3 regions of the Kitasatospora sp. NBC_00070 genome follow, and region 1 is predicted to be linked to each of the others. Evidence: riboswitches for the same ligand, from Rfam matches in the RefSeq annotation. Region 1 holds a riboswitch; each other region holds the start of a gene.

What was found. A riboswitch is a leader RNA that binds a small molecule or an ion and turns the genes downstream of it on or off. The one in region 1 is predicted to bind cyclic di-AMP.
Region 2: another riboswitch for cyclic di-AMP. It lies ahead of OHV05_RS05070 (transglycosylase family protein); the one in region 1 lies ahead of OHV05_RS20670 (transglycosylase family protein).
Region 3: another riboswitch for cyclic di-AMP. It lies ahead of OHV05_RS08055 (NlpC/P60 family protein); the one in region 1 lies ahead of OHV05_RS20670 (transglycosylase family protein).

The regions. Positions count from the first base shown of each region.
Region 1 covers NZ_CP108247.1:4,468,989-4,478,594, reverse strand. Annotated here, with positions in the region: gene OHV05_RS20695 (NAD(P)/FAD-dependent oxidoreductase) at 33-1,409, opposite strand; gene OHV05_RS20690 (exopolyphosphatase) at 1,862-2,803, opposite strand; gene OHV05_RS20685 (DUF501 domain-containing protein) at 2,800-3,453, opposite strand; gene OHV05_RS20680 (septum formation initiator family protein) at 3,450-3,890, opposite strand; gene eno (phosphopyruvate hydratase) at 4,017-5,303, opposite strand; gene OHV05_RS20670 (transglycosylase family protein) at 5,509-6,222, opposite strand; cyclic di-AMP (ydaO/yuaA leader) riboswitch at 6,228-6,378, opposite strand; gene OHV05_RS20665 (cytochrome P450) at 6,590-7,849, opposite strand; gene OHV05_RS20660 (SDR family NAD(P)-dependent oxidoreductase) at 8,010-8,417, shown strand; gene OHV05_RS20655 (MazG family protein) at 8,645-9,606, opposite strand, start outside.
Region 2 covers NZ_CP108247.1:1,081,213-1,090,818, forward strand. Annotated here, with positions in the region: gene OHV05_RS05065 (hypothetical protein) at 1-1,633, opposite strand, end outside; cyclic di-AMP (ydaO/yuaA leader) riboswitch at 1,867-2,069, shown strand; gene OHV05_RS05070 (transglycosylase family protein) at 2,056-3,231, shown strand; gene OHV05_RS05075 (hypothetical protein) at 3,379-3,726, shown strand; gene OHV05_RS05080 (LacI family DNA-binding transcriptional regulator) at 3,816-4,838, opposite strand; gene OHV05_RS05085 (glycoside hydrolase family 13 protein) at 4,864-6,558, opposite strand; gene OHV05_RS05090 (sugar ABC transporter permease) at 6,668-7,567, opposite strand; gene OHV05_RS05095 (carbohydrate ABC transporter permease) at 7,564-8,559, opposite strand; gene OHV05_RS05100 (extracellular solute-binding protein) at 8,674-9,606, opposite strand, start outside.
Region 3 covers NZ_CP108247.1:1,732,066-1,741,671, forward strand. Annotated here, with positions in the region: gene OHV05_RS08040 (glycosyltransferase 87 family protein) at 1-579, shown strand, start outside; gene OHV05_RS08045 (hypothetical protein) at 589-1,827, opposite strand; gene OHV05_RS08050 (NlpC/P60 family protein) at 1,890-2,954, opposite strand; gene OHV05_RS08055 (NlpC/P60 family protein) at 3,176-4,261, opposite strand; cyclic di-AMP (ydaO/yuaA leader) riboswitch at 4,272-4,436, opposite strand; gene OHV05_RS08060 (NlpC/P60 family protein) at 4,804-5,832, opposite strand; gene OHV05_RS08065 (NYN domain-containing protein) at 6,031-7,473, opposite strand; gene OHV05_RS08070 (hypothetical protein) at 7,618-7,881, opposite strand; gene OHV05_RS08075 (rhomboid family intramembrane serine protease) at 8,064-8,858, shown strand; gene OHV05_RS08080 (Lrp/AsnC family transcriptional regulator) at 8,855-9,136, shown strand; gene OHV05_RS08085 (aminotransferase class V-fold PLP-dependent enzyme) at 9,396-9,606, opposite strand, start outside.

The DNA.
Region 1 (9,606 bases):
TCATACCCCGGGTCGTCCCGGGGCCAGTCGTCCTACTTGCTGCTCGCGAGCTCCTTCACCGGCTCGGCGGGGGCGGCGACCGCCACCGGCTTCGGCGCGGGGGCCGCGGCCTCCTGGAACGCCTCGAACGGCTTCTCCATCTCGGCCAGACCCACGGTCTCGCGCTTGAGGAACATCGCCAGCGTCCAGTCGGTGAAGACCCGGACCTTGCGGTTCATGGTCGGCACCCGGCTGCCGTGGTACAGGCGGTGGAACCACCAGGCCGGACGGCCCTTCAGCTTGTACTTGCCGAAGAGGATCGCCACGCCCTTGTGCAGGCCGAGACCGGCCACCGCACCGAGGTTCTTGTGCTTGTACTGGGCCTGCGGGAAGCCCCGCATGCCCGAGATCACGTTGTCGGCGAGCACGATCGCCTGACGGACCGCGTGCTGCGCGTTCGGCGGGCACCAGGCGCCCTCGCCGACGGCGAGGTCGGGCACCTGGGCGTTGTCGCCGGCCGCCCAGACGTAGTCGAAGCCCTGGACCTGGAGGGTCGGGGCGGTGTCCACGTGACCGCGCGGGCCGAGCGGCAGACCGAAGTGGTTGAGGATCGGGTTGGGCTTGACGCCGGCCGTCCACACGATGGTGGAGGCGTCCGCCTCGACGCCGTTCTTCAGCACCACGTGCTGGTCGACGCAGGAGTCCATCGAGGTCTCGATGTAGATCTCGATGTTGCGCTCTTCGAGCTTCTCCTTGGTCCACAGACCGAGGTCCGGGCCCATCTCCGGGAGGATGCGGTTGGCCGCCTCCACCAGGATGAAGCGCATGTCGTCGCGGCTGACGGTCTTGTAGATCTTCGCCGCGTCCCGGGCCATGTCCTCGACCTCGGCGATGGTCTCGACGCCGGCGAAGCCGCCGCCGATCACCACGAAGGTCAGGGCCTTGCGGCGGATCGCCTCGTCCGTGGTGGACTCGGCCTTGTCCAGCTGCGCCATGACGTGGTTGCGGAGGCTGATCGCCTCCTCGACCGTCTTCATGCCGATGCCGTGCTCGGCCAGGCCGGGGATCGGGAAGGTGCGGGAGACCGAGCCGGTGGCCACGACGAGGTAGTCGAAGGGCAGCTCGTAGGCGTCGCCGGCCGCGGGGTGGATGGTCGCGACCTTGCGGGCGTGGTCCACGCCGGTCACGTGACCGGTGAGCACCTCCGCCTTCTTGAGGGCGCTGCGCAGCGGGGCAACGAGGTTGCGAGGCGCGACGTTGCCGCCGGCCGCCTCGGGGAGGAAGGGCAGGTACGTCATGTACGACCGCGGGTCGACGACCGTGACGGTCGCTTCGCCGTAGCGCATCTTCTTGAGGATGCGCATCGCGGCATACAGGCCGACGTAACCACCGCCGACGATCAGGATGCGAGGACGCTCCGTGGTGCTCATATCCGAAAGTATCCACCCCCGGTTGGGGGCACCTTCGTGAGGCCCGTCACAAGCCACTGGACAGCACCTGCTACACTGCCCGGCCACACTTTCCCGGCCCGGGTGTCAGGCCGCGCCGCCGGGCCGGCTCCCGCCTGGCACCCCGTCGATCGGGCGGCCCTGAGCAGCAACGATCCCCGGAACGAGCGGGTTCCCGCACTGGTGTTTCGATTCCATTACCGACCCCGAAGCCTGCCTGCGATCCGATGGACACCCACCGGAGTCGACCTTCGGTCCCGCATTCCGGACGGAGCGGGCGTCGGAGTGCGACGAATGACTGGATCGCCATGTGAAGAAATTCACGAAGTTTCTCGCGGCACGCCGTGCAGCGCGCGGCCCCGGGTGCCACAGCGGCGTCCCGGGGCCGTCCGGACGGGGTCCGGCAGGGGTCTTCGAGGGGGTCGGGCGGAGGGTCAGGAGACCAGGCTCCAGGCGATCCCGTCGAGGATGTCGTGCTCGCTCACCACCAGCTCGGCGGCGCCGGTCCGCTCCATGATCTCCAGCAGCACCAGGGCACCGGCCCCGATCACGTCCACCCGGCCCGGGTGCATCACCGGGATCGCGGCCCGCTGCTCGTGGGTCATGGTCAGCAGCCGGCCGGACACCTCGCGGACCTGGTCCACCGTCAGCCGGGCGTGGTGGATGACCTCGGAGTCGTACGAGGGCAGCTCCAGCGCGATGCCCGCCACTGTGGTGACGGTGCCCGCCAGGCCGACCAGGGTGGCCGCGGTGGTCAGCGGGACGGCCTCGGCCGCCACGTCCAGCGCGGCCCGGACGTCTGCCCTGACCCGGTCCTGCTGCTCGGGCGTCGGCAGCTCCGTACCGGCGAGGTGCCGCTCGGTCAGCCGGACGCAGCCGATGTCCACCGAGCGGGCCGCCTCGACCCGCTCGCCGCCGAGCACGAACTCGGTCGAGCCGCCGCCCAGGTCGAACACCAGGTACGGACCGGGGAACTGACCACCGGTCAACTCCTTGGTGGCGCCGGTGAAGGACAGCCGGGCCTCCTCGTCGCCGCTCACCACGGTCGGCTCGACACCGAGGATCTCCCGCACCCCGGCGACGTACTCGGCGCTGTTCTCGGCGTCCCTGGAGGCGCTGGTGGCGACGAACCGCAGCCGGTCCGGGCCGACCCCGTGCTCGGCCAGCACGGCGGCGTACTCGCGGCAGGCCGCGAAGGTGCGCTCCAGCGCCTCCGGCGCCAGCCGTCCGGTCCGGTCGACGCCCTGGCCGAGGCGGTTGATCACCATCCGGCGGTCCAGGTCGGTGATCTCCCCCGTCTCCGGGTCCAGATCGGCGACCAGCAGCCGGATCGAGTTGGTGCCGCAGTCGATCGCGCCGACCCGGGTGGTGCTCACGCGGACTCCCCGGTCTGCTCGGCGTCCTGCTCCGCCTCGGCGCGCTTCTTGGCGGCGCGCTCGGCGGCCAGCTGCTCCTTGGCGGCGATCACGGCCGCGTGGTCCTGGTTCTTGGCCCGGTTCCTGGCCACCCGGCCACCGGCCGCCTCGACCTCCTCGGGCGAGACGCAGGGGCCCTTGGCCCACCACTCCTCCAGCATCCCGATCGCCTCGTCGCCGAGCGGGTTGACCCCCGGACCGGCCGCCAGCGAGTGGCCGACCAGCACGTGCAGGCACTTCACCCGGTCCGGCATGCCGCCGGCGCTCGGGAAGCCCTCCAGCACCTCGATCGCGTCCCGGCGCGCGACGTAGTCCTCGTGCGCCTTCTGGTACGCCGCCGCCAGCTCGGGATCCTCGGCCAGCCGGGCGGTCTGATCCTTCATCACCCCGTCCGCCTCCAGGGTGCCGATCAGCGAGGCGGCCTTGGGGCAGGTCAGGTAGTAGAGGGTGGGGAACGGCGTGCCGTCCGGCAGCCGGGGCGCGGTCTCCACCACGTCGGGGTTGCCGCACGGGCAGCGGTGCGCCACCCCGCGCAGGCCGCGCGGGACGCGGCCGAGCTGGGCCGCGATCGCGGCGACGTCCTGGTCCGGGACGGTCGGGTTCTCAGTCATGGGGATGTGCTGCCTCTGGCGGGTACGGGGGTGGAGTCGGCCTGGTCGACCGAGTCCCAGACACTGGCGTACCAGGGCTGGGCGGCCTTGGCCTGCGGGGCTGCCCCCGCGTCGGCCGAGGAGGACTTGCTGCTCGGCGGGTTCGGGTCCACCGAGATGAAGGGGGTCTCGCCGGGCATCGCGTAGTGCAGTCGCTGCCGGCCCTGCGCCTTGACGAACTCCGGGTCCTGCCAGCGGGCCCGCTCCCGGCGGAGCTGCTCGACCTGCTGCCTGGCGTGCTCGGCCTTGGCCCGCTGGGCGGAGATCTCCGAGCGCTGCGAGATGAACTGCCGGGTCGGGTAGGCGAGGATCGCCACCAGCGAGCAGAGGACGAGCACCAGCACGGTGGCCCGGCTGGTGAAGCGCGGTCGCGCCGCCAAGCCCGGAATCTTCCACATCGCTGGTACCCCTCCTGATCACATGCCGGTGCCCCGGCCCTCCACCCTACGGGGTGGGAGCCGGGGCACCGGTGCAGACGCCTGTGTGTCAGTCCGCCGACCGGCGGGCCCGACGTCCTGGTGTGACTACTCGGCCGACTTGAAGCGCGGGAACGCGCCGCGGCCGGCGTACTCGGCGGCGTCGTCGAGGATCTCCTCGATGCGCAGCAGCTGGTTGTACTTGGCGACGCGCTCGGAGCGGGCCGGGGCGCCGGTCTTGATCTGGCCGCAGTTGGTGGCGACGGCGAGGTCGGCGATGGTGACGTCCTCGGTCTCACCGGAGCGGTGCGACATCATGCAGCGGTAGCCGTTGCGCTGGGCCAGCTCGACGGCGTCCAGGGTCTCGGTCAGCGAACCGATCTGGTTGACCTTCACCAGCATCGCGTTGGCGGTGCCGGTCTCGATGCCACGGGCCAGGCGGACCGGGTTGGTGACGAACAGGTCGTCACCGACCAGCTGGACCTTGTCGCCCAGCTCGTCCGTCATGGCCTTCCAGCCGTCCCAGTCCTGCTCGTCCAGCGGGTCCTCGATCGAGACCAGCGGGTACGCGGCGACCAGCTCGGCGTAGTACGCGATCAGCTCGGCGGAGGAGAGCGCCTTGCCCTCGAACTGGTAGGCGCCGTCCTTGAAGAACTCGGAGGCGGCGACGTCCAGGGCGAGCGCGACGTCCTTGCCCGGGGTGTAGCCGGCCTTCTTGATGGCCTCGACGATGAGGTCGAGCGCCTCGCGGTTGGAGTCGAGGTTCGGCGCGAAGCCGCCCTCGTCGCCCAGACCGGTGGAGAGGCCGCGCTCCTTCAGCACGCCCTTGAGCGTGTGGTAGACCTCGACGCCCCAGCGGACGGCCTCGGAGAAGGACTCCGCGCCGATCGGCGCGATCATGAACTCCTGGATGTCGACGTTGGAGTCGGCGTGCGACCCACCGTTGAGGATGTTCATCATCGGGACGGGCAGCACGTGCGCGTTCGGGCCACCGAGGTAGCGGAACAGCGGCAGGTCGCTGGCCTCGGAGGCGGCGTGCGCCACGGCGAGCGAGACACCGAGGATCGCGTTGGCACCGAGCGAGGACTTGTCCGGGGTGGCGTCCAGGTCGAGCATGGCCTGGTCGATCAGGCGCTGCTCGGTGGCGTCGTAGCCGACCAGCTCCGGGCCGATCTGCTCGATGACGGCCAGCACGGCCTTCTCGACACCCTTGCCGAAGTAGCGGTTCTTGTCGCCGTCACGCAGCTCGAGGGCCTCGAAGGCACCGGTGGAGGCGCCCGACGGGACGGCGGCACGGCCGGTGCTGCCGTCGTCCAGACCGACCTCGACCTCGACCGTGGGGTTGCCACGGGAGTCGAGAATCTCACGGGCTACGACGACATCAATGGACGGCACGTGGCATCTCCTTGACGGAAGCGGGATGTGTTGTCGTTACGACCAGAGCCTAACCGCACCGGAGCCCGGGGCCACGCTGACCTTGGTCCCGTCTCACCGTGTGGCCCGGCTACTCATCGGTAGTTCACCTGAATGACCGCAAACGGGGCCGTACCACCCGGAAGTGGTACGGCCCCTGCTGACGGAGTGTCGCGGGAGTTCCGCGTCAGCCGAGCTTGAGCAGCTGGCCCGGCAGGATCAGGTCGGGGTCGCCACCGATGGTGGACCGGTTGGCCTGGTAGACCTGCTGCCAGTCCTGGCCGTGCGCGGCGGCGATGTCCGAGAGCGTGTCGCCGGACTTGACGGTGTATCCGCCGGTGGCGGGCGCCGGGGCGGCGTGCTTCGGCGTGCTGACCTTCGGCGCGTCCACCTTCGGGGTGGCGGGCTTCGGCGCGGTCTCCTGCTTCGGTGCGGCGGCCTTCGGGGTGGCCTTCGGCGCCGGGGTACGGGTCTCCGAGCGGGAGGACTTGCCGGCCGAGGTGTCGACCTGGGCGGCCGAACCACCCTTGCTCAGGCCGGCCTTGACGGAGCAGACCGGCCAGGCGCCGGGGCCCTGCGAGGCGAGCACCTTCTCGGCGACCGCGATCTGCTGGCCCTTGCTGGCCTGGTTGGCCTGCGGGGCGTAGGACTGACCGCCGAACGCCTTCCAGGTGCTCGGGGTGAACTGGAGGCCACCGTAGAACCCGTTGCCGGTGCTGATGCCCCAGTCGCCGCCGCTCTCGCACTGGGCGACCTTGTCCCAGGTGTCGACCGGGGCGGCGTGCGCGCCGGTGGCGGTCAGCAGCGGGAGTGCGAGGCCGACGCCCGCGACACCCGCCACGGCGATGGCCTTCTCGGTCTGCGTACGACGACGATGACGGCCCGAACCGGTGAAGAGCATGAAGAAGTCCCTCTCCGCACGCCTGCGAGGTGAGCTGTCGGGTTCGGACCGGGAGGTGGCCCGGCCGCCACTGCTGGCGGCTTCACCCCAAGCCGTGGGGGACGGCGACTTACCTGGGTCCCCCGCCCCTGCCCAAGGGTCTGGTCGGTGTCCCGGCAGCGCGGCGGGCAGGATTCGGCGTTCCGCGCTCGGGGTTCGCAGCTGCGAACACCAGGGAGAGTAAGCAGATGACCCGATGGATCACAAGCTTATGTCGAACAGATCACACAGAAATCACGCTCCGCTGCGGGTCGTCCACAAACCATACTGGTATGTCCGGATTGATGTGTACTCAGATCACGCCTGATCAGATCTGACCGACACGCCGTCAGTGCGGGTCGGTGACCTCCGGCGTGAACGAGACCGGCAACTCCCGCAGCCCGCGCATGATCAGCCCGCCCCGCCAGCGCAGCTCCTCCGGTTCGGCGGCCAGTTGGAGGTCGGGCAGCCTGGTCAGCAGCGTGGCCAGGGCGAATTGACCCTCCAGCCGGGCCAGCGGGGCACCGATGCAGTAGTGGATGCCGTGCCCGAACCCCAGGTGCGGGTTGTCCTTGCGGGCCAGGTCCAGGGTGTTCTCCGCGGCGAACCTGGCCGGGTCCCGGTCGGCCGCCGCCAGCACCACCAACACCGGGTCGCCGACCGGGATGTCCACCCCGCCGATGGTGAGCGGCTCGGTGGCGAACCGCCAGGTGGCCAGCTCCACCGGGCCGTCGTAGCGCAGCAGTTCCTCCACCGCCGTGGCCAGCAGCGCCGTCTCGCCGCGCTGCACCGACTCCTGCAACAGGGCGCGCTGGGCCGGGTTGCGGAGCAGCGCGTAGGTGCCGTTGCCGATCAGGTTGATGGTGGTCTCGAAGCCGGCGAACAGCAGGATGAAGGCCATCGCCGCGGCCTCGTTCTCGGTCAGGTGCTCACCGTGGTCGCTCGCCCGGATCAGCCCGGAGATCAGGTCGTCGCCCAGGTCGGCCCGCTTCCGGTGGATCAGCTCCAGCAGGTAGGTCCGGATCCGCTTCACCGCCCGGCCCACCCCGCCGCGCTGCCCGCCGTGGTGGCGGATCATCGCCCCGGCCCAGTCCCGCAGGTCGTCCTGGTCCTCCGGCGGCACCCCGAGCAGGTCGCAGATCGCGTAGATGGGGAGCGGGAAGGCGAACTCGTGGATCAGGTCGGCCGACCCGCGGGCCGCGAAGTCGTCGATCAGCCGGTCCGTCAGCTGCTGCACCCGGGGCTCGAACTCGGCCACCCGGCGCGGCGTGAACGCCTTCGACACCAGCCGCCGCAGCCGGGTGTGGTCCGGCGGGTCGATGTTCAGCAGATGCGTCATCAGATCCGCCTGCCGCTCGCCCGGGATGCCGACCCGGCCGGTCTTGTGCGCCTGCCCGCTGTGGTGCGCCGGGTTCTTCGACAGCCGCCCGTCCGCCAACGCCTGCCGGGCGTCCGCGTACCGGGTGACCAGCCACGCTTCCACCCCGCTGGGCAGCGTGGTGCGGTGCACCGGCGCGTGCTCGCGCAGCCACGCGTACGCGGGATAGGGGTCGGCGGCGAACTCCCAGGTGAAGAGTTCCGGCTGGGTGGTTCGGTACGTGTCCGGCATGTCGTGCACCGTAACCTGCCACAAGAGGAGTGAGCTGGGTCACCTGGCGGGTAATTGCTCTTGCGGAGGATCGTGGCGTGCTTACGATCCTCCGATACGGTCTCGGTGGACGCCGGTGCGGCGTGCTCCACCGGGCGTAGCTCTTTGGGAGGAGCAGGCCATGCGGGTAGCCGGGGCAGTGGTGGTCATCGCGGTGCTCGAAGGCGGTTCGGGAATCGAGCTGGCCCGCCGGTTCGCGGCGGCCGGGGCCGCCGGCATGCTGATCGCCGACCAGCGCCCCGGGGTCGCCGAGGACCTCGCCACCGAACTCGACCGGCCCGGCTGCCCCGTGGTCGGCGTCAGCGGCGACGCCCGGCAGCCCAGTGACGTGGCCGCGCTGGTGGCCACCGCCGCGGAGCACCTCGGCCCGATCGACCTGTTCTGCGTGGCGGGCCCCGACGGCGAGCGCATCCTCCCACTGGCCGAACTCCCCGACCACCTCGACCCGCTGGCCGAACTCCTGGCCCAGATCGGCGACGCCATCAGCGAGGTCATCCCCCGCCAACGCGGGGTCCACGTCCCGCACTAGGCAGGCCCTCGGGCATCTACGGTCCAGGGGCTCGGGGCTGCGCTGTTGGCAGGCGCTCAGCCGTCTACTACCCAGGGGCTCGGGGAACTGCGAGGAGATCTGGCGTTCGGGTCACTGCGAAAGTGCCTGACCACCTACGCAACGATCACCCTGAACGAGGCCGGCGTCGCAGAGCCCCGAGCCCCTGACCGTAGAGCTGAAGCACCTGCCAAAAAGTCGGCGACTGCCTACTTCTCGGCGGAACGGATGTCGTCGCGGTAGGCGCGAGCCGCCCCTCGGAGGGCCGCGTCGATGTCCACGTCGGCGTCGTAGGCGCGTTGGGCGACCGCGAGGAGCAGTCGGCCCGCCGACTCCGGGGTGAGCTCGGTCGGGAGGGCGTACGGGGCGTCGGGGACGGCGGTGAAGCCGGCCCGGCGGACGCGGGAGACCAGCTTGGCCGCGTAGGCGAGTGAGGGGAGCCCGGCGGGGACGCCGTCCAGGATGGAGTCGCGCTGCTTCTCGGCGGCCTTGAGCTGCTCCCAGTTGGCCTCGACCTGGGCGGACCCGGTGGCCTCGACGTCGCCGAACACGTGCGGGTGGCGGTACATCAGCTTGTCCACGATGTCGCCCGCCACGTCGTCGACGGAGAACGGCTCCTCGGTGTCCTCCTCGGCGATCCGGGAGTGGAAGAAGACCTGGAGCAGGACGTCGCCGAGCTCCTCACGGAAGGTCTCGCGGTCGCCCTCCTCGATCGCCTCGACCAGTTCGAAGGTCTCCTCGACCAGGTACTTCACCAGCGAGTCGTGGGTCTGCTCGGCATCCCAGGGGCAGCCGCCGGGCGAGCGGAGCCGGTCCATCACCGAGACCAGGTCGAGCAGTCGGGCGCCGGGCAGGTCGTAGGAGCCGGGCAGCAGCTCGATCTCCGGCACCCGGCCGGCCTCCTCGACGGCGATCCGGGCCAGCGCGTCGGTGAGCCCGGGGTCGCCGTCGGAGCTGCCGAGCCAGACCACGGTGCCCTCGGCGCCGGTCAACAGCCGGGCCAGCGCCGGGGCGGTGTCGCGCTCGACGAGTTCCACCTCGACGCCGGCCTGGCGTACGGCGGGGAGTTGGGGGTGGTCCTGGTCCCCGGCGAGGACCCGGGTCGCCCCGTGCAGTGCCTGCCAGGCGGGCCAGGAGAGCAGGCCGGGGGCGACCCGGTGGGTGGTGGTGA
Region 2 (9,606 bases), 3.4 Mb from region 1:
TGCCGTACAGGACGCTGCCGGTGTAGTCGAAGTCGTTCAGGTAGGCGCCGTGCTCGATGCCCCAGCCACCGTTGTGGTATGCCACGAACTGGCCGACCACGTGGTGGTGTTGGGCGTTCAGCCAGACGAAGATGCCGTTCTCGAGGTTGTTGTGGGCCAGGCAGCGTTCGAAGGTCCAGACGCCCTCGCTGGTCTCCGGCCAGTGGTAGCCGGAGGCGCCGGTCGCCCCCTGGACGCCGACCGCCACGCAGTCCCTGGCCACGCCGCCGGTGCCCGCGCCGAGACTGAAACCGGTCAGCCGGTAGCCGCGCGGGTTGGGGTCGAAGAGGGTCCGGGAGGCGACGCAGGAGTCGTAGGTGATGTCGTCCGACGGGCCCTGCGGGGTGCGGGTGTCCAGCGGCCCGTCCCACCAGTAGGCGTCCTCCCAGGTCTGGTGGCTGATGCAGCTGCGGAAGGTGATGCCGTGGCTGGCGTGTGGGACGAAGGCGTGGCTGCCGGTGTCGCGGACCACCACCCCCTCGACCACGGTGCCCCGGCTGGTGTCGCCGAGCATGTGGAAGTGCAGCCCGTACCGGCCGAGGACCGGCTCGGTGACCGCCTTGCCGTTCCACTGGTCCTTGCCGGGGCCGCGCGGTCCGAGCCAGCGCAGCGCGGCGTGCCGGACGTCGGACTTCCGGGAGCTGGTCAGGTGGACGTGGGCGCGGCCCTTCTCGGTGCCCTCGATTCGGACATTACGGGTTAAATTCAGCACTTCCGCCCCGACGGTGACGCCCCCTCCGGTCGCCACCCGGGGATGCGGGTACTTCAGCGGGCCGTCCAGGGTGACCGTACCGCCGCTGATCGAGGCGATGGTCCGCAGGTCGTACCGCTCCGAGAAACCGTCGCCGGCGGGCGCCCCGGTCGGGGTGACGGCGAGCTCGTCACCGGGGCGCCAGCCGGTCGGCTCGGTGGCCAGGGTGATCCGGGTGTCGCCGGCCTTCAGCGCGCCGGTGGCGCGCACCCAGGCCGTCCTGGCGGCGCCGTCCAGTCGGAGGTAGCCGGCCCCGGTGACCCAGAGACCGGTGTCGTCCGGCATCAGCGTCATACCACCGCCCTGGAAGCGCCGTTCGTCCACGTCGGGGAACCGCAGGGTGTGCAGGGCGGCGTCGGCCGGGGCCAGCGTCAGACTGCCCTTGACCTCGACGTTGCCCGCCGAGCTGAGCACCACCGAGCGGTCGGCCGCGAAGGTCAGCGAACCGGATGCTTCGACCACCAACGAGCCGACCGCCGCATCGCCGTCCAGCACCACGTGGTCGGCGATCCGGACGGCGGCGGCCGGGCCGGGCAGCTTGCCGCCCCAGCCGGCCGGGTCCGACCACGGACGAGCCGGCCGGCTCGGTTCCGGGGAGGGCGAAGGCGACGGCTCCGGGGAGGCGGACGGCAGCGGGTCACCGTGCGAGTGGGCGGCCCCGGGCGTGGGCGGCGGCGGAGCCGAGGCGACGTCAGGGGCGTCACCGGTGTGCCGGACCAGCTCCTCCACCCCGATCGCGGCGGCCGCCGTGCCGGCCGCGATCCAGCCGAGTAGCTTTCTGCGCCCGGTCTTTGCCGAGTCGTTATCTTCCGGTCCCGCTCCGGGCCTCTTCGCGTGCCGCATGGTGCCGCGCACCCCTCCCCCGGGCCGCGCCTGCGGCCGCCTCGCCTGAAGCATAGGCAAGTCCCTTGAACGGGAAGGGATTTGATCAGATTCGATCGAAACCCATCACCGGAACGGACACTTCAGCATCATGAAGGTTCCATAAAGAAAGCATGATCCACATCACAGAGGTTTGCGGTTTGAACTTAAGTCTGTCTAACGTGCTCCCCTGTTCGTGGCCACACGGACCCAGTTCATCCGGAACGCCGAGTCCTGCCATCGGATGAACAGGCAGCAGAGCAAAACACCATGGCAGGGGCGGGGGAACCACAGGTAAGTCGCCTGCAATTGGTCCGATTTGACCGATTTCAGGCTTGGGGTGAAGCCGTGCTCACGCACGGCCGGGCAACTCCAGCCCGAATCCGACAGCTCACCTCGCAGGCGTGGGAGAGGAACGCATCTTCATGCTGTCCAGCAGCGCGTCCAAGCGCACCCGCCGTCTGATCGCCGCGACCGGTGTGGTCGGCATCGGCCTCTCGGTCCCGTGCCTCACCGCCGGTTCCGCGTCCGCCGCCACCGTCTCCACCTGGGACAAGGTCGCCCAGTGCGAGTCCACCGGCGACTGGAGCATCAACACCGGCAACGGCTTCTACGGCGGCCTCCAGTTCACCTCCAGCACCTGGGCCGAGTTCGGTGGCAAGCAGTACGCCGCCCAGGCCAACCAGGCCAGCAAGGGCCAGCAGATCGCGATCGCCGAGAAGGTGCTCGCCTCCCAGGGCCCCGGCGCCTGGCCGGTCTGCTCCGTGCAGGCCGGACTGACCAAGGGCGGCGGCGCCGCCCAGGTCGACACCTCCTCGACCGGCACCACCGCCAAGACCACCACGCCGAAGGCCACCACCCCCAAGGCGGCCACCCCGGCGCCGAAGGCGGCCGAGCAGCAGACCACCACCACGACCACCGCGGCCAAGAGCTACACCGTGGTCGCCGGTGACTGGCTCTCCACCATCGCGCAGAGCCAGAACGTCGAGGGCGGCTGGGAGAAGCTCTACGAGCTGAACAAGGCGATCCTGTCCGAGGGTCCGGACATGATCTACCCGGGCCAGCAGCTGGCCCTCGGCGGCACCACCACCGTGGTGACCAGCGCGCCGAAGTCGACCGCCCCGGCGCCGAGTTCGTCGTCGGCCGGTACCGGCGCCAAGACCACCAAGAGCACCAAGGCCGCGTCCGGCTCCACCGCCACCACCGCGGTGGCGGCGACCGGCAGCAAGGCCGCCGCGATCAACTTCGCGATGTCCAAGCTCGGCCAGGCGTACGTCTACGGCGGCAGCAGCAACGGCGGCTGGGACTGCTCGGGTCTGACCCAGGCGGCCTTCCGCCAGGCCGGCATCTCGCTGCCCCGGGTCGCCAACGACCAGGCGGACGCCAGCACCCGGGTCTCGCTGGACAACCTCCAGGCCGGCGACCTGCTGTTCTGGTCGAACAACGGCAGCAACTCCGGCGTCTACCACGTCGCCCTCTACATCGGCGACGGCAAGTACGTCGAGGCCGCCAACCCGCGGGCGGGCGTGAAGACCGAGTCCATCGCCAACTGGGCGCCGGACTTCGCCGGTCGCGTCTGACGCACCCCAGGCCGCTGCCCCGGAGACCCTGGTCGGCTCCGGGGCAGCGGCCTGCCCGCAGCGATTATCCTGGCGGTGATGTGCGCCTTCGCTTCGTCGGTCATGTCGCGGAGTTGCCAGCCCACAGTTCGACCGCGAGGACCAGCCATGACCGTGCCGCCCACCGCGACCCAGCGGATCGCCGAGACCATCCGGCCCGCGATGCTCCAGGGTCTGCAGAACGCCGACCTCGGCGGCGCCGCCGGCACCCAGCACATCAACGCCTGGGCGGACTGGATCGCCGAGGCGGTCTTCCACACCGCCGTCCAGCCGCTGGCCGTCGAGCGCGACGCGTTCGCCGACCGGGTCGACACCCTCAGCGAGGTCGCGAAGCGGCACAAGGCGAACTACCTGGACGCGGTCCAGGACGTCCAGCGCCTGAACAGCCGGGTCGCCGAGCTGGAGGCCGAGCTGGCCGAGCTGCGCGCGGCCCCCGACGAGCCGCCGACCGACTGACCGGGTCGGCCCGCCCGTCCAGGAGGGCTGACCGGACGCACCGAGGCGGGGCACGAGAGAGTTCTCGTGCCCCGCCTCGGTGCGTCCGGTCAGCCCTTGGCGTGGGCGCCCGTCGAGCCGCGCATCACCAGCTCGGGCTGGAACATGAACTCGGCGCGCTGCCCGGGGCTCCCGCCGACCTCCTCCAGCAGGGCGTCGACGGCGGCGGTGGCCATCGCCTCGACCGGCTGACGGATGGTGGTGAGCGGCGGCTCGGTGAAGGCGATCAGCGGCGAGTCGTCGAAGCCGACCACCGAGACGTCCTGCGGCACCGCGAGCCCACGCTGCCGGACCGCCCGGATCGCGCCGAGCGCCATCATGTCGCTGCCGCAGACGATCGCGGTGCAACCCTTGTCGAGCAGCGCGTTGGCCGCGGCGTGGCCGCCCTCGACGCTGAACAGGGTGTGGTGGACCAGCCCTTCGGCCTCCGCCTCGGTCAGGCCGAGCAGCTCGCGCACCGCCGCCGTGAAGCCCTCGATCTTGCGCAGCACCGGGACGTACCGGCGCTGGCCGACCGCGAGGCCGATCCGCTCGTGGCCGAGCTCGACCAGGTGCTGGACCGCCATCCACATCGCGGCCCGGTCGTCCGGCGAGATGAACGGGGCGGCGATCTTCTCGCTGTACCCGTTGATCAGCACGAACGGCACCTGACGGCCGGTCAGCTTGGCGTACCGGTCGTGGTCGGCGGTCGAGTCGGCGTGCAGACCGGAGACGAAGACGATGCCGGCCACCCCTCGCTCGACCAGCATCTCCACCAGTTCGTCCTCGGTGGAACCGCCCGGGGTCTGGGTGCAGAGCACGGGGGTGTACCCGTGCCGACTCAGCACCTGTTCGATCACCTGGGCCAGCGCCGGGAAGATCGGGTTGCTGAGCTCGGGGGTGATCAGGCCGATCAGGCCGGCGCTGCGCTGCCGCAGGCGGGTCGGGCGCTCGTAGCCGAGCACGTCCAGGGCGGCCAGCACCGTCTGCCTGGTCGTGGCCGAAACCCCTGCTTTGCCGTTGAGGACGCGGCTGACGGTCGCTTCACTGACCCCCGCCTGCGCCGCGATGTCCGAAAGTCGCGCCGTAGTCACGATCCCAGAGCCTATTGCAACCACGTCAGACCGCCCACCAGATGGTGCTGTCCGCCGGCAGCAGGGTGGCACCGTCCACCGCGACGGCTTCGGTGGAGGAGAGCAGGATACGGCCGGGGGCCTCGATCCGGACCGGCTCGGCGCCGACGTTCACGGTGCAGACGAAGGAGCCGCGACGGAAGGCCAGCACCCCGGCCGGGGTGTCCAGCCACTCCACCGAGGCACCGGCCCCGAGGTCCGGGTGCTCCCGCCGGACGGTCAGCGCGCTGCGGTAGAGCTCCAGGGTCGAGGTCGGGTCCCCGGCCTGCGCCTCCACGCTCAGCCCGGCCCAGTCGGCGGGCTGCGGCAGCCAGCTGGGGCCGCCGACGGTGGGGCCGAAGCCGTACGGCGCCTCGGTGCCCGACCACGGGATCGGCACCCGGCAGCCGTCCCGGAAGCCGTCCTGACCGGCCTGCCGGAAGAACGACGGGTCCTGCCGGACCTCGTCCGGGAGGTCGGTGACGTCCGGCAGACCGAGCTCCTCGCCCTGGTAGACGTAGGCGGAACCGGGCAGCGCGAACATCAGCAGGGTGGCGGCCCGGGCCCGGCGCAGGCCGAGTTCGCGGTCGCCGGGGGTACGGATCTGGGTGCCGAGACCGGGCGGGTTGGCGAACCGGGTCGCGTGCCGGGTGACGTCGTGGTTGGACAGCACCCAGGTCGCCGGGGCGTCCACCGGACGCATCGCGTCCAGCGAGGTGTCGATCACCTCGCGCAGCTCGGCGGCGTCCCAGGAGGTGCCCAGGTACTGGAAGTTGAACGCCTGGTGCAGCTCGTCCGGGCGGACGTAGTTGGCGGTCCGCTGGACGGTCGGGGTCCACGCCTCCGCGACGCCGATCCGGTCGCCGGGGTACTCGTCCAGGATCCGGCGCCAGGCGCGGTAGATGGCGTGCACGCCGTCCTGGTCGAAGAACGGCATCACGTCGTTGCCGAGCAGCTTGAGCTGGTCGGCGCCGCCCAGGTCGGGCAGGCCCGGGGCCTTCACCAGGCCGTGCGCGACGTCGATCCGGAAGCCGTCCACGCCCATGTCGAGCCAGAACCGCAGGATCGAGCGGAACTCGTCGGCGACCGCCGGGTTCTCCCAGTTGAAGTCGGGCTGCTCGGGGGCGAACAGGTGCAGGTACCAGTCGCCGTCGGTGCCGTCCGGGTTCACGGTGCGGGTCCAGGCCGGGCCGCCGAAGATGGACTCCCAGTCGTTGGGCGGCAGTTCACCACTGACGCCCTTGCCGGGACGGAAGTGGTAGCGCTCGCGCAGCGGCGAGGCCGGTCCCTCGCGCAGCGCACGCTGGAACCACTCGTGCTGGTCGGAGGAGTGGTTCGGCACCAGGTCCACGATGATCCGCAGGCCCAGCTCGTGCGCGTCCCGGATCAACCCGTCCGCGTCCAGCAGGGTGCCGAACATCGGGTCCACCGCGCGGTAGTCCGCCACGTCGTACCCCGCGTCCGCCTGCGGCGAGGCGTAGAACGGCGACAGCCACACCGCGTCCACGCCCAGCGCCTTCAGGTACGGCAGCCGGCTGCGGACACCTGGCAGGTCACCCATGCCGTCCCCGTTCGAGTCGGCGAAACTGCGCGGGTACACCTGGTAGATGACCGCATCCCGCCACCAGCCTCTGGAGGCAGCACCGTTCGCAGCGATGGACTCGGCGGCGGGCCGGGAGGTGTCGGCCAGGTTCTGGGTCATGGACAGTCATCCCTTGGGGACTAGGTGTCGTCCCGCCGGTCCGGGGTACGGACCGGCGGCACGCGGCAACAGACGGAGGCGGGTGCTGAGTTGACGGTACGTCGAAGCGTCAGGACTTGGCCGCGCCGGCGGTCAGTCCGGCCACGAGGTGACGCTGTACCAGGTAGAAGACCAGGGCTGCGGGAAGTGCGATCAGCACCGAGGTGGCGGCCATCAGGTTCCACTGGCTCTCGTACTGGCTGACGAAGGTCTGCAGACCGACCGCCAGGGTGTACTTGCCGGAGCTCAGCAGGAAGGTGGAGGCGAAGGCCACCTCGGCCCAGGCGGTGAGGAAGGAGTAGAAGGCCGCCACCGCCAGGCCCGGGCGGGCCAGCGGGATGATCAGGCGCCAGAAGGTGCCGAACGGGCTGAGCCCGTCCACCCGGCCGGCCTCGTCGATCTCCACCGGGATGGTGTCGAAGTAGCCCTTCAGCAGCCAGGCGCAGTACGGCACGGTGGTGGCCGAGTAGACCATGATCAGGCCGGTGTAGCCGTCCAGCAGCTTGAGCGCCGAGAGGATCGTGTACATCGGCACGATCAGCACCGCGATCGGGAACATCTGGGTGACCAGCAGGATCCACATCAGCTGGCGGTGCCCGGCGAAGCGCATCCGGGAGACCGCGTAGCCGGTGGTGGCGGCGACCAGCACGCCGAACACGGTGGTGCCGCCGGCCACGATCACCGAGTTGAGGAACCAGGTGGCGAAGTCGGTCTCGAACAGCACTTTGGAGTAGTTCGAGAAGGTGATCTTGTCGAAGATCTGCCCGGGGTGCAGGTAGTCCATCTTGTCCGGACCGAGCGAGATGAAGCCGATGTACACCACCGGGAAGAGGGCGACCAGGCTGGCGACCACCAGGGCGCCGTGCGAGAGGGCGCGGACCAGCGGGGTGCTCTCGCCGCGTCGGCGGACCTTGGCCGGACGGGACGCCGGGGCGGGGGTCTTGACGGTCTCTTCGATGGTGGCGGTCATCGGGAAGCCTCTTCGTTCCGGGCCAGCCAGCGACGGTAGAAGCTGGTGAAGACGATCAGGATGGAGAGCAGCAGCACGCCGTAGGTGGCCGACTGGGCGTAGTCGCGCGGCTGTTGGCCGAAGCCCAGGCGGTAGGCCCAGGTGACCAGGATCTGCGCGTCCGGGGCGCCGTTGCCGAACAGCAGGAAGATGACGGCGAACTGGTTGAAGGTCCAGATCACGCCGAGCAGCACCACCGTGGAGGAGACCGTGCGCAGGCCGGGCAGGGTGATGTGGCGGAACCGCTGCCAGGCGGTGGCGCCGTCCATCTCGGCGGCCTCGTACAGCTCGTCGGGGATCGACTGCAGACCGCCGAGCAGGGAGACCATCATGAACGGCACCCCGACCCAGGTGTTCACCAGGATGGCCGCCGCCTTCTGCGCGAACGGGTCGGAGAGCCAGGCGGGTTCGGGCAGGCCGAGCGAGCCGAGCAGTCCGTTGACCACACCGCCGTCGGCCAGCATCAGCCGCCAGGAGAAGATCGTGACGAAGGTCGGCACCGCCCACGGCAGGATCAGCATCAGCCGGTAGAGGCTGCGGCCGCGCAGCCGCTGGTTCATCAGCAGGGCGAGCGCCAGACCGGTCGAGTAGGTGAGGGTCACACAGATGACCGTCCAGGCGATGGTCCAGACGAAGTGCGACCAGAAGCGGTCGTAGGAGCCGGGACCCCAGAGAATGTCGGCGTAGTTGTGCAGGCCGATGAACTCGTAGGTGGCCGGGATCTCCTTGACCCCGATGGTGCGGGCCGAGTTGAGGCTGTTGGCGTCCGTCAGGGTCAGGTAGAAACCGTTGATCAGCGGGTAGCCGACCAGCACGCCGAGCACGATGACGACCGGCGCGACCATCGCGTAGGCGTACCAGTGCTTGCTGTACGAGAGCTTGACACGTGCCACCAGGCCGGGGCGCGGGTCTTGGCTGCCCTTGCTGGGCGCGCCTTGCACGGCGACTGCCATGAGTTGACACCTTTTCGGGAGGTCCGCCGCGGCTCGGGGCGGTGACTGCTGTCGGTACGGGAACGGCCGCCCGGGCCACCTCGGTCAGGTGGGCGGCCCGGACGGCTGGCTGGGTTACTTCGAGAAGCCGGGGAGCAGCTTCAGGTAGTCGACGGCGGTGGCGTCCAGGCCGGCCTGGGTGCTGCTCTGGCCCTGCACGATCTTGCCGAGGTTGGTCCCGATCGAGCCGAACAGCGAGCTGTACTCGGGCAGTTCGGGGCGCGGCTGGGCGGCGGTCAGGATCGTCTGGAAGCCGGCGATGCCCGGGTTGGCCTTGACCTCGGCGGTGTACGCGTCGGTGCGGGTCGGCAGGGTGGAGTTCTTCAGCGCCAGGAAGGTCTGGCTCTCGGCGGAGGTGAGGAACCCGGCCAGCTTCTCGGCGGCGGCCTTGTGGGCCTTGTCCGCACCGGCGTAGACCGAGACGTTGTGGCCGCCGGTGGGGGCACCGGCCTTGCCGGCCGAGCCGGCCGGGACGGCCGCGATGCCGAGGTTGTTCTTGTCGGCGAAGGCGGCGCCCTTGTAGATGTTGGTGATCTCCCACGGGCCCTGGATGATCGCCGCGACCTTGCCGGTGTTGAAGGCGTCCATCATGTGCGCGTAGCTGTCGGTGGTCACGTCGGCCTTGGCGGTGCCGGGCGCGGTGAACATCGACTTGTAGGTCTCGACGGCCTTGACGGCCTCGGGCGAGCCGATGGTGATCTTCTTGCCCTTGGCGTCCACCATGTTGGTGCCCTCGCCGTACAGGAACGGCATGGCGTAGTAGCCGTCACCGGCGCGCAGGAAGAAGCCGTCCACCCCGGCCTTCTCCTTGACCTGGGCGGCGACGGTCTTCAGCTCGTCCCAGGTCGCGGGGGCCTTGGTGACGCCCGCCTTGGTGAACAGCTCCTTGTTGTAGAGCAGGCCCAGGGTGTCGGTGACGATCGGGGCGCCGTAGACCTTGCCCTCGTACGTCGCCTGCTCGATCAGGCTGGTCTGGAAGGCGGCCTTGTCGGTCATCCCCGGGGTGCC
Region 3 (9,606 bases), 2.7 Mb from region 1:
AAGATGAACTACGGCTCGGTCGAGATGCTCGGGCCCTGGGTCACGGTGATCTCCAAGGTCTCGGTCGGGGCCAGCGTGGTCGGCTTCGCCTGGCTGCTGTTCTGGCGGCTCCGGGCGAAGCGCTGGCAGACCGCGACCAGCTTCGACGCGGCGCTGACCGCGCTGCTGATCTTCACCGTGACCAGCCGGGTGATCAGCCCGCAGTACCTGATCTGGGTGGTCGGCCTGACCGCGGTCTGCCTGACGGTGCGTGGCACCAGCCAGCGGCCGGTGGCCCTGCTGGTGCTGGCCGCGACGCTGTTCACCACGCTGGAGTTCCCGGTGCTGTTCGGCCAGGTGCTGAACAGTCAGCTGTGGGGCGTGGTGGTGCTGAGCGTGCGCAACCTGCTGCTGCTGGCCGCCACGATCCTGTCCTGCGTCCGGCTCTGGCGCTCCACCCGGGTGGTCGAACCGGTCCGCACCCTGGTGCTGCCGCCCGCCCTGGAGGCGCCGGTGCCCGCCGGGTACCCGGTCCGGCCGGGGATCGCGTACGAGCAGGACCTGCTGGACGGCATCGACAGCGCGGGCGTCCGCCAGTGAGGCCCCCGGTCAGTGCGCGAAACGCTGGTGCAGGTCCTCGCCCCACTCGCGGGTGAGGTCGGCCAGTCCGAGGCCCAGCCGGGCCCGGCAGAGCCCGTCCAGCCACTCCTCCCGGTCGCCGGTCGGCCCGGCGGCCCCGGCGGCCCGGTAGAAGCCGACCAGCCGCTGCTCGCCGAACCGGCGGGCGATCAGGTCACAGGCGGACCAGGCGAGTTCGTACGCCAGGCCGATGCCGGCCGAGCCGGCCGCGAAGTCGGTGTCGGCGGGCAGTGCGGCCGTGAAGCCCTTGACCGCGGCGGCCCGGGCGAGTTCCGGCGCGATCTGCTTCGGGCTGCGGCCGGCGCCCCGGTAGCCGGTGTAGTCGGCCACGCCCTCGGAGAGCCAGAGCGGGGTCCACGGCCGGGTGTCGGCCCGGGTCGCGACGTGGGTGGCCTCGTGCACGGTGACCACCCTGCGTCCGAGCTCGCTGAGGCCGGCGTACGCCTGCGGGTTGATCAGCACCCGGTCGGCCGGGCTGTGCAGCGGCGCCCCGGCGGCGGCCGTGGTGACGGCGGCTATGCCCTGGTACCCGGCCTCGGAGACCCCGAGCAGGCGGGCGAACTGCTCCCCGGTGGCCGGGAAGCCGAGCAGCAGCCGGCCGGGCCAGTCCCCGCCCCAGACCTCGGTCACCAGCGGGACCGCCAGGTCGGCCGTGGCCGCCGCGGCGGCCAGCGCGGCCGGGTCGGCCTGACCCAGCACCAGACTGTGCCCGCCCTGCACCGCCCGGACCTCGCCGAGGTCCCAGAGCGCGGCGCCACCGACCGGCTGGTCGGTGGCCAGCAGCCACTCGCCGTCCACCAGCTCGCACCCGATCCGCCGGGTCAGCACGGCCGGGAGGTCGTCGAACTCGGCGATCCGCCAGCCGAGTTCGACGGTCAGGGTGACGGCATCGCCGACCGGCTCGGCGAAGTCGGTGATCCGGTAGGAGAGTTCGGCCAACGGGACGCGGGCCAGCCGGGCCAGCCCGGCGAGTTCGGCGGCCCGGCCGGCCGGGGTCACCCCGGCCGCCAGCGCGCTCCGGTCCAGCCGGAGCAGCGCCCTGGCCCGGTCCGCGAGCAGCGCCTCGATCCGGGGCCGGGCCCGGACCGTCTCGGCGCTCGCCGAACGGACCGGGGGTACCGAGGGCGCCCGGACCGGCCGGGCCACCGGCGGCGAGAGCTGCACCAGCCCGGCCGCCGCGAGCAGCAGCGCGGCCCGGCGGGACAGCACGGGACCGCCGACCCGCGCCCCGCCGTCCGGGGTCGGGCCGGCGGTCGCCCGCCGAGCGCCGCTCAGACCCGCACCACCCCGCTGACCGGCATCGCGTTGACGCTCTCGTAGCGGACCCGGGCGCCGGGGTAGGGCGCGTGGACCACCACACCGCCGCCGGCGTACATCCCGACGTGGTGCATGTCCCTGTAGAAGATCACCAGGTCTCCCGGCCGGGCCTCGGCGAGGCTGATCCGCTGCCCCGCGTTGGCCTGCTGCTGCGAGGTGCGCGGCAGGGTCACTCCGGCCTGCCGCCAGGCCCAGTACATCAGACCCGAGCAGTCGAACGTACGGGGCCCGGTGGAACCGTAGACGTACGGGGAGCCGATCTTGCCGCTGGCGGCGGCCAGCGCGGCGGCGGCCCGTCCGGAGGCGGCGGGCAGGTTGCCGAGGTCGACCCGCTCGGCGCCCCGGGCGGCCCGGCGGGCGGCGTCCCTGGCGTCGTCGTCGGCCATCCTGGCCCGCTCCCCCGCGCCCAGCGAGTTCAGCAGCCGCTGGGCCTTGGTGAGCCGCTGCTGGATCTCCTGCTTGCTCTCGTTCAGGGTGCGCCGGACGGACTCCAGCTCGGCCAGCTTGGCGGTGGTCTCGGCCCGCCGCTGGTCCAGCCGGCGCTGACTGTCGATCACCTGGCGCAGAGTGTCGTTCTGCCGCTCCGCCGTCTGGTCCAGGGTGCGGGCCCGGTACAGGTAGCCGGCCGGGTCGGAGTCCAGCATCAGCTGCACCGCCGGGTCGATGCCGCCCGCCCGGTACTGGGCGGCGGCCACCGAGCCGAGCCCGGAGCGCAGTTGGTTCAGCTCGTCCTGGCCGGCCGCCACCTGGTTCTGCAGCGAGCCGGTGTCGGACTGCAGCTGCCGCTGCTGCTCCTGGGCCGCGTTGAACTTCTCCGAGGCCTGCTCGGCCTCCTCGTACAGCTGGTCGACCTGGGCCTTGACGTCCTTGCGGGTGGGCGGCTCGGCCGGGGCGCCCGGGGTGGCCCCGGCGGCGCCCGCCGAGGCCACCCCGAGCACCGTGGTGGCCGCTGCGGTGAACACCAGCGCCCGGGTGAACCGGCGGGCGCCTGGCAGGGGGGAACGACTGTGCGTCGACATACCGGCGGCTGCTCCGTTCCTGCGCCGGGCCACCGCCGCCGCCCGGTCGGGCGGCCGTCCTTGCGAAGGTCCGGGGGCAGACGTTAGCGAGTCACGGCGATCTAGTCCAAACCCCTACAGTGTCGAATATTTGACCATCAATCGGACATCTGCTCGGCCAGCCGGAAACGCCGCAGGCCCGGCACGTGGCCGGGCCTGCGGGCGTTACGACGGACGGGTGGTCAGACCCGGACGATGCGGGTGATCGGCATGACCGTGGCGGACTCGTGCCGGACCAGGGTGCCGGTGCGCGGCGCGTGCACGATCTGACCGTTGCCCACGTAGAGGCCGACGTGGCCGCCCCCGCGGTAGATGATCAGGTCACCGGGCTTGGCGTCGGCGATGTTGGTGCCGATGTTCTGACCGGCGCCCATCTGCGACTCCGAGGTGCGCGGCAGCGAGATCCCGGCCTTGTTGAAGGCCCAGACCATCAGGCCGGAGCAGTCGAAGCTGTTCGGGCCGACGGAGCCGTAGCCGTACGGCTTGCCGATCTCCGCCTCGGCGGCGGCGATCACGGTGCCCGCGTACGACCCGGCCGGCAGGCCGCTCAGGTCGGTCCTGGTCTCCGTGCGGGAGGCCCGGTCCGGCGCGGCGGTCTTCGACTCGGTGGCCGCCTTGGCGGCCGAGTCGGCGGCGGCCTTGGCCTCGGCGGCCCGCAGCTCGTCCTGCTCCTTGCGGCTGAGCGTGTCGAGCAGCGCCTGCGCGGAGGCCAGCTTGGCCTGGATCTCGTCCTTGCCCGCCCGGAGCTCCTGGGTGGTGCGCTCCAGGTCGGCGAGCTTGTTCTGGGCCTCGGACTTCTGCTGGTCGAGCTTGCCCTGCTCGCCCTTCAGCGTCTTCAGGGTGTCCGCCTGCGAGGCGCCGAGCTGGCTCAACGAGTCGGCCTGGCCCAGGAAGGCGTCCGGGCTGCTGGAGAGCATCAGCTGGACGGTGGGCGATATCCCGCCGGTCCGGTACTGCTCGGCGGCGATCTCGCCGAGCGTGCTCTGCAGGGTGGTCACCTGGGCCTGCTGCCGGGCCACCTCGTCCTGAAGGCCGCTGACCTGCTTCTGCAGGGTCTGCTGCTTCTCCGTGGCCGCGTTGAACTTCTCGGTCGCGTCCTCGGCCTGCTCGTGGAGCTGGTCGACCTGGGACTTGACCTCGTCCTTGGTGGGGTTCGGGTCGGCGTGCGCACCGGTCTGCGCGGACAGCGCCACCGCAGCGGCGGCGGCAGCCGTGATGATCGAGACCCGGGTACGGCCGGCAGGCTTGGGACGACGATGGGACGCCACGAAGGCGGGCTCCTTCTTCCTACGTCCGCCTACCGGGTGAGCTGACGGGTTCGGGCTGGAAGAGATGCCCTACAGCGCCTCACCGTCGGGCCGTCTCGTGACGGTCCGTCGACCTGGCGCCGATTCACCCCGAGGAACGTGGTTCCCCGGCTCCGATCGACAGCGCCCCCGAGAGGGCTTCCCCGTAGGGCAGTCGGAACTGCCCCGCTGCGTCTCGAACTCGGCGGTAACCCCCGCCGCCACCCAGGTTGGGTGATCGACAGTGCGGTGGTTCGAGAAGGACCCTAGTAACCCAACCGTGATCGGTTCAAATCCTTGTAAGAAAAAAGTCGGAATGAAGTCGTGATTCTTCGGTGATTGCGACCGAGCGTGATCGGAAATGCACGCTGCGCCGACGAATTCCCGGGATGCGGACGCGACGGGGCCCGCCGGAGGTGTCCCAGATCACAGGGAGGTTCCGACGGGCCCGGGCGTGTCACGAGGCGTCAGTTGGACGCCTTGATGGGGAGATGTCCGTTATGCCGTATCAGGCTGACGGTGGATCAGACCCGGCGGATGGTCTTGATCGGCATCGCGTCGACCTTCATCACCTTGACCACGTCACCGGTGTGCGGGGCGTGCACCACCAGGCCGTTGCCGATGTAGATCCCGACGTGGTGCGCGTCGGGGTGGTAGATCACCAGGTCGCCCGGCTGCGCGTTGGCCCAGTCCTTGCCGATGTTGGTGCCGACCGAGGCCTGGTCCTGCGAGGTGCGCGGCAGCGAGACGCCCGCCTGCGCGTACGCCCAGACCACCAGGCCGGAGCAGTCGAAGGAGTTCGGTCCGGTGGCGCCCCAGACGTACGGCTTGCCCTGCTTGCCCATCGCGGCGGAGACCGCCGCACCGGCGTAGCCGCTGGCGGGCGGCAGGTTGCCGACGTCGATCCGCTCGCCGCCGCGCGAGGCGCGGTCGCCCAGCACCGCGTTCCGGTCGGCCGCGCTCAGCTGGTTGAGCAGCTTCTGCGCCTCGGCCAGCTTCTTCTGCACCTCGGCCTTGGCGTCGTTCAGCACCTTGGTGTTGCGGTCCAGCTCGGCCAGCGTCTCCGCGGCCTCGATCTTCTGCTGGTCCAGTCGGCGCTGCTGGTCCTGGAGCGTCTTCAGGCTCTGCGCCTGGGTCTGGTTCACCTGGTCGACGCTGGACGCCTTGGTCAGGTAGTTCTCCGGGTCCGAGGAGAGCATCAGGGCGACCGAGGGGTCCACCCCGCCGTCCCGGTACTCCTGCGCCGCCACGGCCGCCAGGCCGCCCTGAAGGGCCGTCATCTGCTCCTGGCCGCGGGCCACCTGGTCCTGCAGCTGCTCGGCCTGCTTGCGCAGCTGGTCGGTCCGCTCCTTGGCGCCGTTGAACCGCTCGGCCGCCTGCTCCTGCTCGTTGAAGAGCGCGTCGACCTGGACCTTGACCTCGTCCTTGCTCGGCTTGGCCGGCGCCGCGTGGGCACCCGCCTGCGCCGAGAGGGCGACCGCGGTCGCTGCGGCAGCGGTCAGCACGGAGACCCGTGCACGGCTCGGCTGCTTGGGGCGGCGGTGGGAAGCCAAAGGAAGAGCTCCTTCATCACTCCTGGACGCGACCTCACCCGATCGGGTGCTTGTCCAGAAAATAGGTTTGACGCCAGACCCTAGTGAAGTTGTCACGGGTGCGCCACTCCCCTACCGCCACGAACTTCCCGCCGGGGACCGGAATTCACCGGACCGACACAACCCGGCCACCCCGCCCTGACCTGCAGTCAGTCACCGTCAGGGCCTGGCCAGCCGCTTCAGCAGCAGCAGTGAGGCCACCGGGCGCGCACCCGCCTTCTTCACGCCGTCGGCGACCTCCTTGTCGGTGGAGACCACCACCACCGGACGCCCCAGCGGCTCGGCCCTGACCAGCCGCCGGATCAGCTCGTCCGCGGTCTCCCCGGTCCGGCTGAACCGGACCCGGACCCCGCGCGGCGGCGCCAGGATCACCGGCACGTCCAGGTCCTGGCCGTCGAAGACACAGGTCACCTCGGCCTGGGTGCGCTGGGCCAGCATCGCCAGACCGCCGAGCAGCCGGATCCGCTGCTGCTCCAGCGGCAGCGTCGGGTACCCGGTCTTGGTCACGTTGTAGCCGTCCACCACCAGGTGGACCTGAGGGATCGCCAGCAGCTGGTCGAGCAGCGCAGGGTCGTCCTCGGCCAGCGCCCGGCGGGCCACGTCGTGCGGCGAGGCGGAGGCCGGTGCCACCGCGTCCACCAGGTCGGCCGGGTGGATCTGCGCCACCGGCAGGGCCAGCTCGCGCTGGAGGCCCTGGGCGGACTGCAGCACGGTGTCCAGCAGCAGTCGCAGCCGCATGTCCTCGACGCTGCGGCCCTCCCGGGCCGAACGGCGGCCGGCCTCCAGGGCGGTCTCCAGCTCGGCGATCCGGTGCCGCAGCCGACGGGCCTCGGCCTCGGCCGCGCTGTGCTCGGTGGCCGCCCCGGCCCGTACCTCGGCCAGCTCGGCCTGCACCTTGCGGGCCTCGGCCTGGGCCCGCCGGGTGTCGCTCTCCAGCGTCCGGACCTTCTTCCGGAGCGACTCCGCCTCGCGCCGGATCCCCTCCGAGTCGGCCCGCTGCCGGTCCAGGTCGGCCCTGGACTGGGCGCGCAGCTCGGCCAGCTCCTCCTGGAGCTTCTCCACCAGCCGGGCCGCCTCGGCCGCCGCGCCCTCGGCGCCGGCCCGCTCGACCTGCTCGCCCGCCTCGGCGACCAGCCGGGCCCAGCCGGCCGGGCGCAGCAGGTAGGCGGCCGCCGCCACGTCCATCGGGTCGGCGGCGCCCGGCACGCTGCCCGCCTCCAGCGCCCTCACCAGATCCGGCTGCCCGAGCCGGAGCCGATCGGCTATCCGCAGCCGGAACGCCGGGTCCGCCTCCAGCGCGGCGGCCAGCGCGGTGGCCGCGTACTTGGCCCGCCGGGCCGGGGTGAACTTCGCGTACTGGCGCAGCGAGACCGGCAGTTCGGCGGCCGGCAGGCCGCCGAGCGCGTCGGCGGCGATGCCCACCACCCGGTGCCTGACCCCCTCGGGGAGCGGTCGGCCGAGCTGTTCGGGGCTGTCACCGGGAGTGGGATCGGTCGGGTCGGCAGGAGCGGGCGGTGCGTCGGCCTGCTCCGGGGCGGCCGGGGTCGCGGCCGCGGGAGGCTGCTCCTGCGACTCGGCCGCCCCCCATGCTGCGTCCACCACGTCCTCGGCTCCGATCCTGCTCCGCGGGGTCCGTACGGCCGGTTGCCGCTGCCCTCAAACACACCGCTCTCTGCAATTGTCGCGGTTACCGTGCCCCGACCCGACCCGCGCCACACTCCGCGCGGGCCCGGGCCGGTGCACCGGTCAGGACTCCTGCTGCTCCGCGGCCGCCTGCTCGGCGTCCGGACGGGCCACCAACTCGACCTGGTCGACCGCGTTGCACCAGCGGCAGCGGACCGACTCCAGCGTCTCGGCCAGCACCTCGGTCTCCTCGACCTTGGAGTCGCCGGCCAGGTCGAAGTGCAGGAACTCCACCACCCGGGACGAGCGCGTCACGTCGAAGCGGGTCAGGTTGCCGCAGAGCGTGCAGCGCCAGCGGGTCTCAGCGGTCGGGGCGGCGATCGTCATTCTGCCAAGTCCTCTCGTTGGTGCCGCCGTACGGCGGTCACCCAGGGTCCGGAAGGTCAAGCCTATTGCCTGCGGGTTCGACCGAGGGCACCTGGTCCGTGATGCGGGCAGACCGCACGGCACTAGGCCACCCGCAGTACCGGGCGGTGTCGGTGGGCCACGCCGGAGGAATGCTCTCCGCTATGGCCATCCCCGTCCTGGACCACCTCGACGCCCCGGGCGGCAGGACACCGGAGCGCCCGCCGGTCGTCACCTACGCGCTGATCGGGCTGAGCGTGCTGACCCTGCTGATCGGCCCGAGCTTCGGCCTCAACCCGCGCTACGGCACCGGGCCGGAGCGGGTCTGCGCCGAGCAGCGGTACGAGCAGCGCTGGGGCGCGATCCCGGCCGAGCTGATGGCCAACCGGCCGCTGCCGGCGGCTCGGCTGGCCGAGCTGCCCCCGTCCACGGCGGACTGCCCGCCGCTGCCGACGCCCCGGAAGATCCCGGTGCTCTCGGTGCTCAGTTCGCTGTTCGTGCACGCGGGCTGGCTGCACCTGCTCGGGAACATGCTGTTCCTGTTCGTCTTCGGCCCCGGGGTCGAGCAACGGTTCGGCCGGGTCCGGTTCCTGCTCGGCTACCTGACGGTCGGTTACCTGGCCACCTACGGCTGGGCGGTGGCGGAGGCCCACGGGGTGGAGTCGGCCCGGACCCTGGTCGGCGCGTCCGGCGCGATCGCCGGGGTGCTCGGCAGCTACCTGCGGCTCTACCCCCGGGCCCGGGTGACCACGTTGGTGCCGCTGCTGCTCTTCCTGCCGCTGCGCTTCCCCGCCTGGCTGGTGCTCGGGCTCTGGTTCCTGCTCCAGTGGCTCTCGGTCCGCCAGGACGGCCCCGGAGTGGCCTACCCCGTGCACGTCATCGGCTTCGCGGTCGGCTACCTGGCCACCTGGGTCACGGTTACGCTGACCCGGAACCCACGGACAGGAGCGACAGAGTGATCACCGCGATCGTGCTCATCAGGACCAGCGTCGACCGGATTCCCGAGATCGCCGAGGCGATCGCCTCGATCGAGGGCGTCAGCGAGGTCTACTCGGTGACGGGTGGCTACGACCTGGTCGCGATGGTCCGGGTCCGGCACCACGACGACCTCGCCGCGGTGATCCCCGGCCGCCTCAACAAGATCCCGGGCGTCGAGCACACCGAGACCCAGATCGCCTTCCGCACCTACTCCAAGCACGACCTCGAAGCCGCCTTCGCCCTCGGCCTCGACGAATAGCTAGGCTCTCGGACCTGCGCTCTGGGCAGATGCTGCACTTTTGCAGGCGCTCCGGGTCTACGGCCCGGGGGCTCGGGGCTCTGCTGTTGTGCGGCTCCGCCGCGTGGGCGAGGAGATCTGGCGGGCGGGTCACTGCGAAAGTGCCTGACCACCCACGGACGGATCACCTGGCAAGGGCCGGCGTCGCCCACGCGGCGGAGCCGCACATCAGCAGGGCCCCGAGCCCCCGACCGTAGACAGCTGAGCACCTGCCGAGAGGTCAGCTGCGGCGGGTGTCCGCGACGCAGCGGCCGCCTTCGTTGCGGTAGCTCCACGCCGCCCCGTCGGAGACGAGCTCGCGGACGGCCCCCAGGAACCGCTCCAGGTGCTCGTCCGGAGTCCCCGCCCCGAAGCTGACCCGGATCGCGTTCAGGCTGCGCTCGCCGGGCAGCGACGGCTCCGGGGCGCCGCACTCGGACGGTGCGGCCTCC